Regions from separate parts of the Agrobacterium burrii genome, predicted to be linked through region 3. Evidence: riboswitches for the same ligand, from Rfam matches in the RefSeq annotation. Region 3 holds a riboswitch; each other region holds the start of a gene.
The links. Region 3 has a riboswitch for thiamine pyrophosphate ahead of JZX89_RS21165 (ABC transporter permease). Riboswitches for the same ligand answer to the same signal wherever they lie in the genome.
Positions count from the first base shown of each region.

Region 1: linked by a shared signal. The riboswitch ahead of thiC (phosphomethylpyrimidine synthase ThiC) and the one ahead of JZX89_RS21165 (ABC transporter permease) in region 3 are both predicted to bind thiamine pyrophosphate.
Region 2: linked by a shared signal. The riboswitch ahead of thiB (thiamine ABC transporter substrate binding subunit) and the one ahead of JZX89_RS21165 (ABC transporter permease) in region 3 are both predicted to bind thiamine pyrophosphate.

Region 1 covers NZ_JAFLNA010000020.1:88,449-94,087, reverse strand. Annotated here, with positions in the region: partial or broken gene thiO (glycine oxidase ThiO) at 1-291, opposite strand, end outside; gene thiC (phosphomethylpyrimidine synthase ThiC) at 293-2,116, opposite strand; TPP riboswitch at 2,211-2,322, opposite strand; gene JZX89_RS26930 (acyl carrier protein) at 2,506-2,757, shown strand; gene JZX89_RS26925 (acyl-CoA dehydrogenase family protein) at 2,757-3,938, shown strand; gene JZX89_RS26920 (amino acid--[acyl-carrier-protein] ligase) at 3,943-4,851, shown strand; gene JZX89_RS26915 (DUF1839 family protein) at 4,858-5,639, shown strand, end outside.
Region 2 covers NZ_JAFLNA010000010.1:196,727-202,365, reverse strand. Annotated here, with positions in the region: gene JZX89_RS18950 (M48 family metalloprotease) at 1-113, opposite strand, end outside; gene JZX89_RS18945 (ATP-binding cassette domain-containing protein) at 421-1,137, opposite strand; gene thiP (thiamine/thiamine pyrophosphate ABC transporter permease ThiP) at 1,134-2,753, opposite strand; gene thiB (thiamine ABC transporter substrate binding subunit) at 2,773-3,786, opposite strand; TPP riboswitch at 3,824-3,934, opposite strand; gene JZX89_RS18930 (VOC family protein) at 3,980-4,372, opposite strand; gene JZX89_RS18925 (ABC-F family ATP-binding cassette domain-containing protein) at 4,464-5,639, opposite strand, start outside.
Region 3 covers NZ_JAFLNA010000012.1:158,888-164,526, reverse strand. Annotated here, with positions in the region: gene thiE (thiamine phosphate synthase) at 1-346, opposite strand, end outside; gene JZX89_RS21175 (hydroxyethylthiazole kinase) at 333-1,073, opposite strand; gene JZX89_RS21170 (ABC transporter substrate-binding protein) at 1,070-2,020, opposite strand; gene JZX89_RS21165 (ABC transporter permease) at 2,017-2,802, opposite strand; TPP riboswitch at 2,931-3,033, opposite strand; gene JZX89_RS21160 (alpha-glucosidase) at 3,070-5,061, opposite strand; gene JZX89_RS21155 (carbohydrate ABC transporter permease) at 5,074-5,639, opposite strand, start outside.

The DNA of each region.
Region 1 (5,639 bases), on a different contig from region 3:
CGACAGCTCCGCTTTGTCGCGGGCGGGTGCGACGACCAGCGTGCCGTTGCGGACCACAAGGCCGGGGGTCGCCTCGTCCCACCAGTCGAGCGCCGCCTTGCCCAGTGCCAGAACCGCTTCTTCCGCGCTTTCACGCTCGCACCAGGGCGCCAGCATGCCGCCCGCATAGAACGACGCCCCGCGAGAAAGCTCGGAATTGCGCTCCGACACCTCGACAGCAACGCCGCTCCGCGCCAGTTCGAAGGCCGCCGTCAATCCGGCGACCCCCGTTCCCTTGACAAGGACGCGCATCCTATTCGGCATTCGCAGGCGTAGGAAGCGGCATATAAAGCTCGCCACCTTCCTTGAAGCGGGCGGCCATCGCCTCCAGTCCCTCCTTTTGCGCCTCGGCGCGGATATCATGGGAAATCCGCATCGAGCAGAATTTCGGTCCGCACATGGAGCAGAAATGCGCAACCTTGTGCGCCTCCTTCGGCAGGGTCTCATCATGGAAGGACCGAGCCGTATCCGGGTCGAGCGATAGGTTGAACTGATCTTCCCAGCGGAACTCGAACCTTGCGCGCGACAACGCATCGTCCCGCACCTGTGCGGCCGGATGGCCCTTGGCAAGATCGGCAGCATGGGCGGCGATCTTGTAGGTGATGACGCCGACCTTCACGTCGTTACGATCAGGAAGGCCGAGATGTTCCTTCGGCGTGACGTAGCAAAGCATCGCCGTGCCAAACCAGCCGATCATCGCCGCCCCGATACCTGACGTGATATGGTCGTAACCGGGCGCGATATCGGTGGTCAGCGGCCCAAGCGTATAGAAGGGCGCCTCGCCGCAGGTCTTCAGCTGTTTGTCCATATTCTCCTTGATCTTGTGCATCGGCACATGGCCGGGGCCTTCGATCATCACCTGGCAATCCTTGGCCCAGGCGATCTGCGTCAGCTCCCCCAGCGTTTCCAGCTCGGCAAACTGCGCCACGTCGTTGGCATCGGCAATCGAGCCGGGACGCAAGCCATCGCCCAGCGAGAAGGAGACGTCATAGGCGCGGCAGATATCGCAAATCTCGTCGAAATGCTCATAAAGGAAGCTTTCGCGATGATGATGCAGACACCACTTGGCCATGATCGACCCACCGCGGGAGACGATGCCGGTAACGCGGTTGACGGTGAGCGGAATGTAATGCAGCCGCACGCCGGCATGGATGGTGAAATAATCCACACCCTGCTCTGCCTGTTCGATCAGCGTATCGCGAAACACCTCCCAGTTGAGGTCTTCGGCAATGCCATTGACCTTCTCCAGCGCCTGATAAAGCGGCACCGTGCCAATCGGCACCGGCGAATTGCGGATGATCCATTCGCGGATATTGTGAATGTTGCGCCCGGTCGAGAGGTCCATGACGGTATCCGCACCCCAGCGGATCGCCCAGACCATCTTCTCCACCTCTTCCGCCATGGAGGACGTAACGGCGGAATTGCCTATATTGGCGTTGATCTTCACCAGAAAATTACGGCCGATGATCATCGGCTCAAGTTCCGAATGATTGATATTGGCGGGAATGATGGCCCGGCCCGACGCCACTTCCTGCCGAACGAATTCCGCCGTCACGTAATCAGGGATATGCGCGCCGAAACTCTCGCCGTCGCGCACCAGCTTCTCCTTGGCCGCCTCGCGCCCGAGATTTTCGCGGATGGCGATGAATTCCATCTCCGGTGTGATGATGCCAGCCCGCGCATAGGCAAGCTGTGTCACCGCTTTGCCGGCAGTCGCCCTGAGTGGCTGGTGGCGCACGGAAAATTCGGGGGTCAGGCGCTCGCCGGTGGCAAAGCCGTTATCCTCCGGCTTAACGTGCCGGCCCTCGTAAGCCTCGACATCACCGCGTGCCACGACCCAGTCGTGACGCAGTCGCGGCAGACCCTTTTCAATCAGAACGGGATGTGTGGGATCGGTGTAGGGACCGGAGGAATCATAGACTGTTACCGGCGGTTCGCCCGCCGTCGGGTGCACCGCGATCTCGCGCATCGGCACGCGAATATGCGGATGCAGGATTCCCGGTTTATGGATTTTCGTGGAGGCGGCATGCGGTCCGGTGGTAACCGACAGCGGGATAGTCTTGGCAGCGATATTCATCATGAGGCTCCAAAGTTTGACAGTGGAGACCCAGTTCGAGCCGGAATGATGGAAAATACCGCAGCGCCGACAGCGCATTGCACACGCCAGCCGACCTTCGGTCTTTGCACCGTCCCTACGCCAGTATGAACTGGATCAGGTTCAACGGGTCACTGCGCATGAAAGCAGAATCTCAGCCCCTTGACGGGACACCCCTGGTGAATGGCTCACAGCAAAAAACACCGGCCGCCTTTTGTCAAGGCCGCCGATCAACGCTTGGCAAAGGTGCGGGAATGGCGCATGCTGCCGTTAGTTGTAATTAACCTAACGGTTTAGGTGAATATTATCGTTTGCGACATAACGATAAGCACAAACCTTCCTAATGTTAATTTCATTGGAGATCCGTCGGAATGAATGCGACTATTCGTGAAATACTGGCAAAATTCGGCCAGCTTCCCACCCCCGTCGATACGATTGCAGATGAAGCAGATCTTTATGCGGCAGGCCTCTCTTCCTTTGCATCGGTGCAATTGATGCTGGGCATCGAAGAAGCATTCGATATCGAGTTTCCCGACAATCTGTTGAACCGCAAGTCCTTCGCCAGCATCAAGGCCATTGAAGACACCGTTAAGCTCATTCTGGATGGTAAAGAGGCAGCCTGATGAACGTGACCGTAGCGCCGCAGGATGAAACGCTGTCCGCGCGCGCGGGCCGTGTCGCGACCATTGCCGCCAAACATGCAGACGAGGTGGATGTCACCGGCAGCTTCCCGCAGGAAGCTGTCGATGCGCTGCGGCAGGAACGCCTGCTGGGCATCCAGGTCCCCTCCTCGCTGGGCGGCGAAGGCGCATCCCTGCAGCAAATCGCCGATATCTGCGCGCGGCTTGGCCAGGCCTGTTCGGCAACGGCGATGATTTTCGCCATGCACCACATCAAGCTGTCCAGCCTGGTGGAACATGGCGAGACAAGCGCATGGCATGCGGGCTTCATGAGCCGCATCGCCGGTGAACAGCTTCTGCTCGGCTCCGCAACCACCGAGGGCGGCATTGGCGGCAATCTGCGCAATTCCATCTGTGCGATCGAGGTCGAGGGCGAATTTTGCCGGCTGGAAAAGGACGCCACCGTCATTTCCTATGGCAGCAATGCCGATGCGATCCTCATCACCTCGCGCGCCCACAAGGATGCCGCGCCGGCCGATCAGGTGATGACCGTTTTCCTGAAAAGCCAGTATACGCTCGAAAAGACCCATATCTGGGATACGCTCGGCATGCGCGGCACCTGTTCGGACGGTTTCCTGTTTCGTGGCGAAGCTCCCGCAGCGCAGATTTTCCCGAAACCTTTTGCGGAAATCGCCGCGCAATCCATGCTCGCAAGCTCCCATCTTCTGTGGAGCGCCGTCTGGTACGGCATCGCGTCGGATGCGGTGCTGCGCGCGCAATCCTTTGTCAGGGCCGCGGCACGCAAGTCGCCCGGCACCGCTCCTCCCGGCGCGATCCGGCTTGCCGAGGTTTCCACCAAGCTGCAGGTGGTGAAATCCAACATCATTGCCGGCATCAAGGCTTACGAAGACACCAAGAGTGACGCCGAAAAGCTGATGTCCATGGCCTTTGCCGTCGCCATGAACAATGTGAAGATCTGCTCTTCGGAAACCATTCTTGAGATCATCGATCACGCCATGCTGGTCTGCGGCATCATGGGTTACAAGAACGGCACGCCCTACAGCCTCGGCCGGCATCTGCGCGACGCACATTCCGCCCGTTTGATGATTTCCAACGACCGTATTCTCGGCAATTCCGCCAACCTCCTGCTGGTTCACAGGCAGGACACCAGCCTCTTGGGATAAGACCATGGACATGCAAACATCGTTCCTCGATCGACTGTTCGAAGAAGGCCTGCTGATTGAAACCGGTGTGGACGGTCTTTATGGCCGCAGTGGCCAGTTCGAGGACGTGATTGCCGCATTCGAGCGGCTGATCGACCGCACGGGCGCCGCCGATGGCGCCGAAGCGATCCGTTTTCCGCCCGGCATCAACCGCGCCTATTTTGAAAAAAGCGGCTACATGAAGAGCTTTCCGCAGCTGGCCGGCACGGTCCATTCCTTCTGCGGCTGCGAGCTTGACCATGTCAGCCTTCTGAAATCCATGGATGAGGGCGAAGACTGGACCAAGGACCAGAAAGCCACCGACATCGTGCTGACGCCGGCGGCCTGCTATCCGCTTTATCCGACAATCGCCAAGCGCGGCGCGCTACCTGCCGGCGGCGGTCTCTATGACATCCAGTCCTATTGTTTCCGCCATGAGCCCTCCAAGGATCCGGCGCGCCAGCAGCTTTTCCGCATGCGCGAATATGTTTGCATGGGCACCGATTCCGACGTCACCGAATTCCGCCAGACCTGGATGGATCGCGGCGTGGAGATGATGAAGGCGGTCGGGCTCGACGTCACCATCGATGTCGCCAACGATCCTTTCTTCGGCCGTGCCGGCAAAATGCTCGCTAACAACCAGCGCGATCAGAACCTCAAATTCGAACTGCTGATCCCGGTCACATCGACGACCAACCCGACAGCCTGCATGAGCTTCAACTATCATCAGGATGCCTTCGGCCAAAAATGGGGCCTCAACCTCGCCAACGGCGATGTCGCCCATACCGCCTGCGTCGGTTTCGGCCTTGAGCGCATCGCGCTGGCGCTGTTTGCCCATCATGGTCTGGATGTGAAGAAATGGCCTGCAAAGGTCGTGGAAACCCTCTGGGGCTGATTATCCATGCGGCAGATTTTCCCCGGTCTCGATCCCAAAAACTATGTGCAACATCCGCTCCATTCTTCCGAGAGGATGTGGCCGGAAACCAATTGCTACATTGATTTGTGGATCGAGGTGCTGGCGGCCAAGGGCCTGCCGCCGGAAGCCATGTTCGGTTTCACCCTCACACAGGATTTCGAGGGCGACCAGTTCACCTTCTTCAAGGTGCCGCTGGAAGATCTCGAAGCGCTTTATGGCGTTCGCGCCACCGAGCTTGCGATCTTTGACCGGGTGGAAAACCACATCGAAGCGCAACTGGAGCGCGGCCGCATCTGCCTGATCGAGATGGACAGCTTCTATATGCCCGATACCCATGGGGTGAGCTATCAGAAGGAACACGGCAAAACCACAGTCGCCATCAACCGGCTGGACCTGGCGAACCGGGAACTCGACTATTTCCACAATGCCGGCTTTTTCCATCTGTCAGGTGAAGATTTCGACGGCTTGTTCCAGCATCATCTGGCCGAAACTGATCCACCCTTCCTGCCCTACACCGAATTTGCGAAATTCGCAGACAGCAATGCCTCGCCGGCGCATATTCGCAAGACGGCCGAACGGCTGCTGAAGTTTCATTTTTCAAGACGGCCATCCACCAATCCGGTCAGGGCTTTTTCAGCCGTATTTCCGGCTCAGGTGGAAAAGGTTGCCGACAGGCCTTTCGGCTTCTTCCACAAATATGCCTTCAACACGCTGCGCCAGCTCGGCGCCAATTTTGAACTGGCGGCAAGCCATCTCGAATGGCTGGA
Region 2 (5,639 bases), on a different contig from region 3:
GTCTGCGGATTGTCTGACGGGCGCAATGTGGACTGGTAAGCCGGGCTGAACAGGGATTGGCACGACGACAGGAACACGGCGGACGCCGTCAGCAAGGACCAGGCAGCAGCCATCCTGCCCGAACGGCGAAGGCCTGAACGGGAGAAGAGCCTCCACTGTGCAGTCATGCTATTTCTCATTCTCTATGCCTGCCCCTAACGTTCCTGATCATCCGTTAATTGCAGACCAGAATAACAGATTCGCCCCAACGAGCCATGAATGCCGATACGGTAAAAACGATCCATCAAGTCCGGAATATTCCTGAAGAATGCAATAATTCCCGTCTTTTCTCGGGCAACAACTTGAAACTGGCAAGTGCAAATTAGCGCCATTGAAGTCATCTAAAGCGATTGCCAGCGGCACGCGTCGAAAATAAGGCGATCAGCCCTTCAGGAAACTGTCCACCGCCTTCACATTTTGTGTGGCAAAGAAATCCGTGGTCGGGCCGGTGTAGACAACGCGGCCGCGATCAAGAAAAACCACAAGCTGCGCCAGTTTTTTTATGTCGTCAGGATGGTGCGAGACAATAATCACCGTATTTTTTGTTTCAGCATGCAAGTCGAGAAGCAGGGAGGTCATGCCCGACCGCAATCCCGGATCGAGCGCGGCGAAGGGCTCATCCAATAGCATGACCGTTTTTTTCCTCACCAGCGCACGCGCCAGCGCCGCCCTTTGTCTTTCTCCGCCGGAAAGCGTGCCCGGCAGGCGCTTGTCAAAACCCGCAAGACCAACACGCGCCAGCGCCATCTCGATGTTTTGCCGGTCTTCCGCTTGCAATTTCAGCCCCGGACTGACGCCGAGCGCGACGTTGGTAAAAATATCGAGATGGGCGAAAAGATTATTGTCCTGAAAGATCGATGAGACCGGTCTTTCGGAAGGATCGAGCGCCGCCATGTCCCGCCCGCCGATCACCACGCGGCCGGAATCCGGCACCTCGAAACCGGCGACCAGATTGAGAAGCGTCGACTTGCCCGAACCGGATGCGCCGACAACGGCGGTCACCTGGCCCTGCGGAAAGGTGCAATCCAGATCGAAATCCTGCGCTCCGAGCCGCAGCCTGACCTTGTCCAGCTGAACTGCGAAATCATCGCCAGTCATGTGCTTGCCTTTGCCGATTGCCGTGAAACGCCGCCCGCAGCAAGCAGCAGGCAGACGACACCGAGGATGAACGCATATCCGGCGGCGTCATTGGTGCGGTAACTGCCCATATTGCTGTAAACCAGCCATGGCAAGGTGATGAAATTTTCCGACCCGAACAGGGCAACCGCCCCGAGATCACCAAGCGACAGCGCCATGGCAAAGGAAAACGCCATAACCGAAGGCCGCCACAGAACCGGCAGATCGGCAAATCGTAGCCGCGTCAACCCCTGAAGCCCGAGACTGGCGGAGAGCCGGCCGGTGCGCAGAAAATGGCTGGTAAAGGCCGGCTCCAATACCCGCATGGCAAGCGGCAGCGCCATCAGCATATTGACGATCGCCACGAGAACCGGCGCATAAAAGCTGACGTCACCGAAGGGCCGCAACAGCAGAAACCATCCGCTTCCGAGCACAACAGGCGGCACCAGCAGTACAAGCGAAGACCCCGCGCCGAGCGTGGCGGACAGAAAGCGCAAGGGCCGAGCCGCCTGCCGCCGTGAACCAACGGCCTGACGGGCACTGATGATCGCAAAACAGCAGAGCACGACGAGAGTTGCGGAGAGCGCGGCGATGGCAAGGCTGGTCGCCGCCGCGCGCAGGAAGATCGGCGCAGACAAAAGGCGCGGTAGATCGGCCCCAAAGCCTGAGACGGTTGTCGCGACCAACGGCAGTCCAATCAGCAAAACCGCAAGAATGATTGCCGCCCCATCCCAAAGGCGTGCACCGGTACTTTTGCCATCGAAACGGCGAAGGGGACGCCCAAGCGAGGCTATCTCTGCTTCCGGCGATGGCAGAAAGGCAAGAAGGCCGAGCAAAGCCCCGGTCAGGACAATCTGCAGAACCGAAAGCGCGATCGCCCGCTGCGGATCGAAATCGAACCGTAACGCCTGATAGATCGCCACCTCCAGCGTCGTAGCCGCCGGTCCGCCACCCAAGAGAAGCACCAGCGTAAAGCTGGTGGCACACAGCATGAAGACAAGGCCGGCAATGCCGGGAACAAGCCGTGAAATCGCCGGCCATTCGATGAAGCGGAAAGTCGAAATCGGTCCCATGCCAAGGCTCGCCGCAATGCGCCAATATTCGCCCGGAATACGTTCCAGCCCGGCCAGCATCAACCGCACGCAAAGCGGCAGATTGAAGAACACATGGGCAATAAGAATCCCGGAAAGGCCGTAAATGCTGGAGGGTTGCTCCGCGCCGGCAAAAACAAGAGCCGTATTCAAGACGCCCTGCCTGCCCCAGATGGCGATGATGCCGAAGGCGCCGACGATGACAGGCAAACCCATCGGCACCGCCATCAGCCGGATGATCCATATCCGCCCCGGAAAGTCGCGTCGACGCGCAAGCGCCATCGCCACCGGCAGGCCGAGACCAATCGAAAGAAAGGTGGAAAGCGTTGCCTGATACAGCGTGAAACGCAGAATACGCAGCGTATAGGCATCCATGATGCCCGCAGCGGATACGCCGGCATCGAAAGACAAAAGAGCAGCAACGCCGAGCGCCATGAACAGGAAAACGGCGGCAAAGGCCACCGTCCCAAAAATAATCGACCGTCGGTAATCGCGACGCAGCATCATGCGCGGGTGCGCCTCTTCGTCAATTCATGCTCATGGCCGCAAGCCATTCGTCGATCCACGCCTTGCGGTTCTTCGCCACCTCTTCCGGGTCCATCAGGAAGGTCTTGGCAGGCACGACGAGTTTGGAAAACGCCTCGGGCAACGGCTTGGACGTTGCCGCAACCGGCATCATCCAGTTGTTTTCCGGAATGGCGTCCTGAAAACCTGATGTGAGCGTGAAAGCAAGAAACTGCTTCGCCAATTCTTTGTGCGGCGCGTTTTTGAGCAGGCCGGACACTTCGATCTGGATGTAATGCCCCTCCGAGAAGGAGGCTGCCTGATAACGATCCGTCTTTTCCGCAACCATGTGATAAGCGGGCGAGGTGGTGTAGGAAAGCACCATCGGCACCTCACCCTTGGTGAAGAGACCATAGGATTCCGACCAGCCCGGCGTTACGGTGAGAATGCGTTTCCGGAGCTTGGCCCAAGCCTCCGGGGCCTTGTCGCCGTAAACGGATTTTACCCACAGCAGCAGACCAAGGCCCGGCGTGGAGGTTCGCGGGTCCTGAATGGCGATCTTCTGCGAAGGGTCGCCTTCCACCAGTTCCTTCAGGCTCGTCGGCGGATTTTTTATCGTCTGCGTGTCATAGATGACTGCGAAATGACCGTAGTCGTAAGGGACGAAAACATCATCCTTGTAACCGCCCGGCACCTTGGCCGCCGATGCATCGATGCCACTGACATCGAAAAGGCCGGTCTGCTTCGCTTCCGCGACAAGGTTGGTATCGAGACCGAGCACCACATCCGCCTTGGACCCCGCACCTTCCAGCTTCAGGCGGTTCAGCAGTGCCACGCCATCCGCCACACCGACGAAATTGACCGTGCAGTTGCAAACCTTCTCGAAGGCTTCTTTCACTTTGGGACCGGGACCCCATTCGGAAACGAAGCTTTCATAGGTATAGACGGTGAGTTCCTGTCGATCCTGCGCGGTGGCAAGAGCGGGCAGAAACAGCGAAACGGCAACGATGGAATTCAGGAAAAGACGACGGCGCACGGGTATCTCCTCAAAACAAAAAGGGAAATAGCCGCCTGCCTTGAAGCCGTCTAATCCCTCCGCCGGTATGAACCGGATCAGGTTCTTCGGGTTGGCAAGCCTCTCAGCCTTTTGCACGCAAGCACAAAAGACACCCCGTTAGATCATGATGATGATGTAGTCCCGCCGTCAGGGATTGGCAAGATGGCTGCGGTCAACCCTGCGCCGTCATATGCACCAGTTCCCAGACGTGACCGTCCGGATCCTGAAAACTGCCGGCATACATGAAGCCGTGATCCTGAACGGGTTTCCAGCTGCTGCCGCCGGAGGCGAGCGCGGTTGCGATCATCCGGTCGATTTCCTCGCGGCTTCCGGCGGAAAGACAGGTCAGCACTTCCGTACTCTGCTTCGCATCGGCAATGTCGCCATTGATGAAATCGCGAAAACGCTCTTCCTGAAGCAGCATCACGAAGATGTTTTCCTCCACGATCATGCAGAGCGTGCGATCGTCAGAATATTCCGGATTGAAGCTGAAACCGAGCGCCGTGAAGAAGCTTTTCGATGTCTCGATATTCTTGACGGGCAGGTTGACGAAGATCATGCGCATTTTTTGAACTCCTCCGAACCGGCACAGGAAACGGCAATTTTGCCGTCCTGTCAAAGGCGGATGACGCCTCGTTCAAGAAACCCCGTCGCAATCAGCCTTCCATTTCCTCGCGCAGCATCTCCAGCTCCAGCCATTCCTCTTCCATGGTCTCCAGCTTTTCGCGCAGCTTGGTCATTTCCTGCGCCAGCGTGTTGAAAACGGCCGGGTCCTTGGCGAAGAGGTTGGGATCAGCCATACGCTGCTCGCGTTTTGCGATTTCGCCCTGCGTCTTTTCCATCTCCTTCGGCAGATTTTCGAGCGCGAATTTCTGCTTGAAGGAGAGCTTGCCCTTGGCCTTCGACGTATCCTGCGTAGCGGAAGTGGAAGGTGTGGCCTTCGCCTTTTCCTGCCTCTCAGCCTTGCGTTTTTCCTCCGCAGCACCCTTGCGCTGCGCCATCATATCAGAATAACCGCCGGCATATTCGATCCAGCGTCCGTCCGGCTGGTCCGGATTGGCGGGTGCGATGGTGGAGGTGACGGTGCGGTCGAGGAAATCGCGGTCATGGCTGACGAGGATGACAGTGCCGGAAAAACCCGCAACGATTTCCTGCAACAGATCGAGCGTTTCGATATCGAGATCGTTGGTCGGCTCGTCGAGGATCAGAAGGTTGGTCGGCCGCGCCAGAATGCGCGCCAGAATAAGCCGGGCGCGCTCGCCGCCGGAAAGGTTGCGGATCGGCGTGCGGGCCTGTTCCGGCTGGAACAGGAAATCCTTCATGTAGCCCGTCACATGCTTCACTTCGCCATTGACCAGCAGGTTGTCACCCCGGCCATCGGTCAGGTAATGCGCAAGCGTTTCGGTTGGATTGAGATCCTCGCGCTTCTGGTCAAGCGTCGCGATCTCCAGATTGGTACCGAGCTTCACCGTGCCGCTATCGGGCTGAAGCTCGCCGGTCAGCATCTTCAAAAGCGTGGTTTTTCCGGCGCCATTCGGGCCGACAAGGCCAATGCAATCGCCGCGATGCACCCGCAGAGAAAACGGCGCGATGATGACCCGCTCGCCGTAAGACTTGGTGATGGCCTCGGCCTCGATGACCAGCTTGCCCGACTCGCGCCCTTCGGTGACGGTCGCCTGCACCGAACCCTGCGGCACCTTGTGGCCGCGATAATCCGCGCGCATGGCCTGAAGCTCGCCGACGCGGCGCATATTGCGCTTGCGCCGCGCGGTCACGCCATAACGCATCCAGTGTTCTTCGCGCTCGATCGCCTTGCCGAGCTTGTGCTGCTC
Region 3 (5,639 bases):
CATCGGCGCGGTTCTTGACGGTGAGACCGATGATCGCCTTTTCGCCGAGAATGCGCCTGGCGGTCTTCGCATCCATATCATCGGCACCGAGATGCACCCCATCAGCGCCGGAGGCGAGCGCCACATCCACACGGTCGTTGATAACAAGCGGCACGCCGGTGCCGGCGATGGCCTCGTGAATGGCGCGGGCGTTGTCGATCATTTCGCGCGTCGAGCCGTGCTTGTCGCGATATTGCAGAATGGTCGCACCGTTGAGTGCGGCCGCCAAAGCAAGCTCGGGTAAGGGTGCGACATCGGCAAGACTGGCATCGACCAATGCGTTGAGGCGGTAATCAACCTTGTTCATGCTCTATCTCCGCGTGATTGATGATGTCTTCGGCCGAGATTTCGGAAAGCGCATCCAGAAACACCGGTTCGAAGGTGCCGGGGCCTTTGGCCTGTTTCGCAGCCAATTCGGCGGAAACGCCTGTGACGGCGAGGGCTGCGGCTGCCGCCGTCAGGGCATCTTTCTCCACGGCCATGAAAGCGGCGATGACGCCACCCGAGAGACAACCGGTACCGGTCACCTTCGCCATCCATGGATGACCGTTGACGATCCTGACGCCACGGGTCGTGTCGCGGAGATGATCGACCGGTCCGGTTTCGATCCGCACCGCATCAGGCACATCGCCGATCAGGCTCATCTCGGCGCGGTTACCGCGCACGATGGTCGGGGAGAGGGCGATGAGTTCGCGAGCAAATTCCAGCCGGGATGGCGAGTAGTCGCAATGTACGGGATCGACGATCCACGGCTTGCCGGATGCATTGGCGATCTCGATTGCCAGCCGGATGACCTTGCGCCGCTCGGCATCCAGCGTGCCAAGATTGACGGTCAATGCATCCGCCTTGGTGACAAAGCTCTCGATTTCTTCCAGAGAAGTGGTCATTGAGGGAATGCCGCCGATGACGGTGATGCCGTCGGCGGTGAATTTCTGCACCACGGTGTTCATCAGGCAATGCACGCGCGGGCGCGTCTTGCGCACCCGCTCCAGAATGTCGGCGGCTTTCGCCGCTGTCGGAAAAGTGCCGGTCATGGCTGCTGCAGCTCCACGGCGATATCGTCTGCCTTCGGTGCCTGCTTGATCAGCTGCATCTCCTGCATGAACGCACCGAAACGATCATAGCGGGTGCGATCAAGTGCGGCGGGACGCTTGGCGAAGCGCGGCAAAGTGTCGAAGAAGGCCTGCTTGTTCAGCGCGTCGTCAAGGTTCGGATAGGCCTTGATGAAAAGCTGCCAGGAGTCCTGCGGGTGATTGGTGATGAAGATCGCGGCCTGTTCCACGGCGGAGAGGAAACGCGGCAGGCGGCTGTCTTTTACGAGATCGCGATGGGTGACGAAGATCAGCTCGTCATAGGCCGGCACGCCATGTTCTTCCGGGAAGAAGGAGCGGCCCTCATGACCTTCGAGCTTCATCTGCGTCAGTTCGAAATTGCGGAAACCGCCGAGCGTCGCATCCACCTTGCCGGCGATCAGCGACGGCGAGAGCGAGAAATTGACGTTGATGAGTTCGACATCATCCTTCGTCAGGCCGTCCTTTTCCAGCATGCGCTTCAGCATCGCATCTTCAAAACCGGAAACGGAAAAGCCGACCTTCTTGCCCTTCAGGTCTTTCAGGCTTTTGATCGGCCCATCGGCAAGAACGGTGACGGTGTTCAGCGGGGTTTCGACCAGCGTGCCGAAACGCACGAGCGGCAGGCCGGCATCGTGATCGAGATAAAGGTTCGGCTGGTAATGCACGCCGATATCGGCCTGTTTTGCCGAAACGAGACGAGGCACGGCGGAAGGGTCGGCCGGCGGCACCAGTTCCACGTCCAGCCCGGCATCGGCAAACAGACCGCGTTCCCTGGCGATCACCATCGGCGCATGATCGGGGTTCACGAACCATTCGAGCAATACGGTAAGCTTGTCGGCTGCCTGTGATTGCATGGGGGCAAATGCGCCTGCTGCCGCGACGACGAGGGAAAGAAGCGTTCGTTTCATGGTGCCGAAAGTCTCCGTAAATATCTGAGAGGAATGGTATGTTCTGTTTCCTTGGCCCAGGGGGCCAGATTGGCGGTCGCCCGGTCGACGATGAGCCGCAGCAGCACCGCCATGACGGCAAGAATGGCCATGGCGGCAAACATCGTGTCGGTCTGCATGCGGGCATTGGACTGGATCATGACGAAACCGAGCCCGGCCGAAGCACCCACCCATTCGCCGATGACGGCGCCAAGCGGGGCGAGCGGGGCGGCGACCCTCAGCCCGGAAATGAGCGATGGCAGCGCCAGCGGCACGCGCAGCCGGGTGAGGATCTGCCAGTGGCTCGCCTCCGTCAGCGAGGCGGCGTCGAGAATGGCGCGATCCGTGCGGTTAAGGCCATCAGTGAAGGAGGAGGCGACGGGGAAGAAGATGATGATCGCCGTCATCACCACTTTCGAGGCCATGCCGAAACCGAACCAGAGCACGAGAATGGGGGCTAGCACGAAGACCGGGAAGGCCTGCAGCACCAGAACCATGGGCCAGACGAGGCGGCCAAGACGCGGGATGGCGGCGATGGTGAAGGCGACGAGAATGCCAGCCGTAACACCGGCCGCTAGGCCGAGCGCCATTTCGCCAAACGTTACCATGGCCTGCCCGAACAGGAAGCCGGGCTGACGCCAGAAGGCGGCGGCGACATCGGCGGGCGACGGCAGGATATAGCGCGGCGGCGCAAACAGCCATGTGCCTGCCTGCCACAGAAGCAGCAGGAGACCGATACCGTTCAATGCATGGGTGGCACGCATGAGCCGGACCTCAGACGCAAACGCACCATGTGCGAAGGACAGAAGGTTTCAGCATCATCATTCAGTCTCCAGATGTGACAATCACGGAGATCATGGCCAAGCGGAGAAGAGAAAGGGCAGCGCCTGAAGGGTGCGACAGTTTCCGTTCCTACGCCGGCATGACCCGGATCAGGTTCAAGGGTCCGGCTCATCGCCATCTCAGCACCGTGCGGTGCTCCCCTCGGAATGCGTCGGAAACTGTCGCTTTTTTAGCTGGCTGTCAACGGCTCAGATGCTGCGAAGCTGTTCAAACAGGGCGATATGGCTGCTATCGGCACGATAGAAAACCGCGGGCTGGCCGAGCGGCGCTTCGATGGTGACTTCGCGTCCGCCGGGATGGCGCGCGCCGCTCCACAGATGCACCCATTCGCCATTGCCCGGAAGATAGAGTGTGCGCTGCGTTTCGCCCGCTTTCCAGACCGGCGCAACCAGCATGTCGGCTCCATAGAGATAGCTGTCCTGAATGGCGTAGGTCTGCCGGTCGTCCTCATAATGCAGGAAAAGCGGACGTTGCACCGGCAGGCCAGTCTCAGCCGCCTCTGCGGAAAGCGATTTCAGATAGGGGGCGAGCGCGACATAGATCGCCGTCATGCGGGCGAAATGGGCAAGAACCGTGTCGTCCTGATCGATCTGGAGATTGTCGCGCGGGCGATTGCCCTCATGGGTGCGCATCACAGGCGTGAAGGCGGCCATTTCCGTCCAGCGCATGATGAGTTCCGCCGTCCTGACATTGCCGAACAGGCTGGTGTAACCGCCGATATCGGAATGGTGGTAGGCGTTACCCATGAGGCCGGAGGACAGCGCGCCGCAGATGACGGTGACGAGGCCGTCATGGCGGGAGAAATCCACCGACTGGTCACCGCCCCAGATCAGCGGGCAATGGGCCTGCACGCCGGTGAAGCCTGCGCGCATGAAGAACAGCGCCTCGCCGGTTTTGCCCCGGCTTTCGACGGCTTTCGCGTTAACCTCGGCCCAGAGGGTGGGCCAGGCATTGTGCATCAGCTTGGCGTCGACGCCGTTGGAAAGGTTGATATCGATCGGCAGATATTCGCCAAAATCGGCCATCCAGCCGGAAAGGCCGAAATCGAGCATGTTTTTGCCGATGATCTGTTCGGCAAACCAGTCGGCCGCGGCCGGATTGGTGAAATCCACCACGCCGCAGTCGAATTCACCGAAATCCACCAGCGCCGTCTTGCCGTCCGCATCCGTGGCGAAATAACCGGCTTCTTCGGCGACCGGGAACAGCGGGCCGTCAACGCAGAGATAGGGGTTCACATAGCCCAGGAAACGAATGTCGTGATCGGCAAGTTCGGCGATCTTCTGGCGCAGATGCGGGTAGCGGGTGTCATTGGCCTGCCAGTCCCAGAAGAGGCGCGCGCCGAAAGATGTCTGGCGCAGGCCCACCCAGTCCTCGCACCAGAGGCCGGAAACCTTCGTTCCGGCAGCACGGATTTTCTCCAGCCGGGCAAAGGAGCTGACGCCGTCCTTTAGCCCGATGATCGCGCCATTATAGATCCACTCCGGCAGTTCCGGCTGGCGTCCGAACCGCAGCGAGAGGGCGGAGACGATATCGGTGAAGGCATCGCCCGCGAAGAACTCGATCTTTTCCGGGATAGCCCATATTTCGATTTCGTGGAAATCGCCGTTGCGGAAATCGAAGACCGAATAGGCGCTGGTTTCCACATGCAGCGCGTATTTGCGCGACGAGAGGTAGGTCGGCTGCGGGTAGTTTGTGTTGTAATAATCGCCGCCCGCCTTGCCGCTGACATCGGCCTTGAAGGTAAGCTCCGAGGTCTTGTCGCGACCGACGCCGGGTTCGGAAGTCCAAAGCGGAAAACGCCGTCCGCGCATGTCAAAATAGGACATCTGCTCGCCGCCGCCCCAGACGTGCTCATCCGTTTCCGCGACGACGCGCAGCCACAGACGATTGATGGTTTCATCCAGCGCAGCCAGCCTGATAGCGTTGCCGTCCAGCGTCAGGCGAAGGCGCGGCGCCTGTCCGGGTGCGGAGGAAAGCGTAACGCTGTCGCCATTCAACTCGGCATGGCGCAGGGCAGTTCGCTCGATCACATAGTCCTCGATGTCGAAATTGCCGCGATACATATCCATCCGCTCGCGGCCAGAACCCGCGAAGAAGGCGGGATTGTCAGGCGAATGGGCAAGGATGGTACGGCCGCCGATTGCGAGCGTGAAGCCGTCTTTGGTCTTTTCGAATTGCATGACTGTACCTGTTTAACCCTTGAGACCGCCGGCGGTGAGGCCGGAGACAACCCGTTCCTGAAAGATGACGATCAGGATCGCGACCGGCACGATGCCAACCACCAGCGCCGCCGAAATGACCGGCCAGGGGAAAGCGAATTCACCCTGATAAAGCTGGATGCCGACGGGCAGGGTGCGAAGGGCCGGATTGGAATTGAAGGAAAGCGCCAGCAGGAACTCATCCCAGGCATTGACGAAGGCGAGAATGCCGGCGGTAAAAACGCCCGGTGCGCAGAGCGGCACCACCACCTTGAACAGCGCCCCGATGCGGGTGCAGCCATCGATCATGGCGGCATTTTCGAGATCGCGCGGGATACTTTCGAAGAAGGAGACCAGCATCAGGGTGCAGACCGGCAGCGACAGCACGGTGTAGGGCAGGATCAGCGCTGTCCAGCTGTTGAGCAGGTTGAGCGCCCGCATGATTTCGAACAGCGGCACCAGCAGCGTCACCAGCGGAAAGGTGGAAACGGCGATGATGAGTGAGAGGATCAGCGCCCGGTATTTGAGGTTGAGCCGCGCCAGCGCATAAGCCGCCAGCA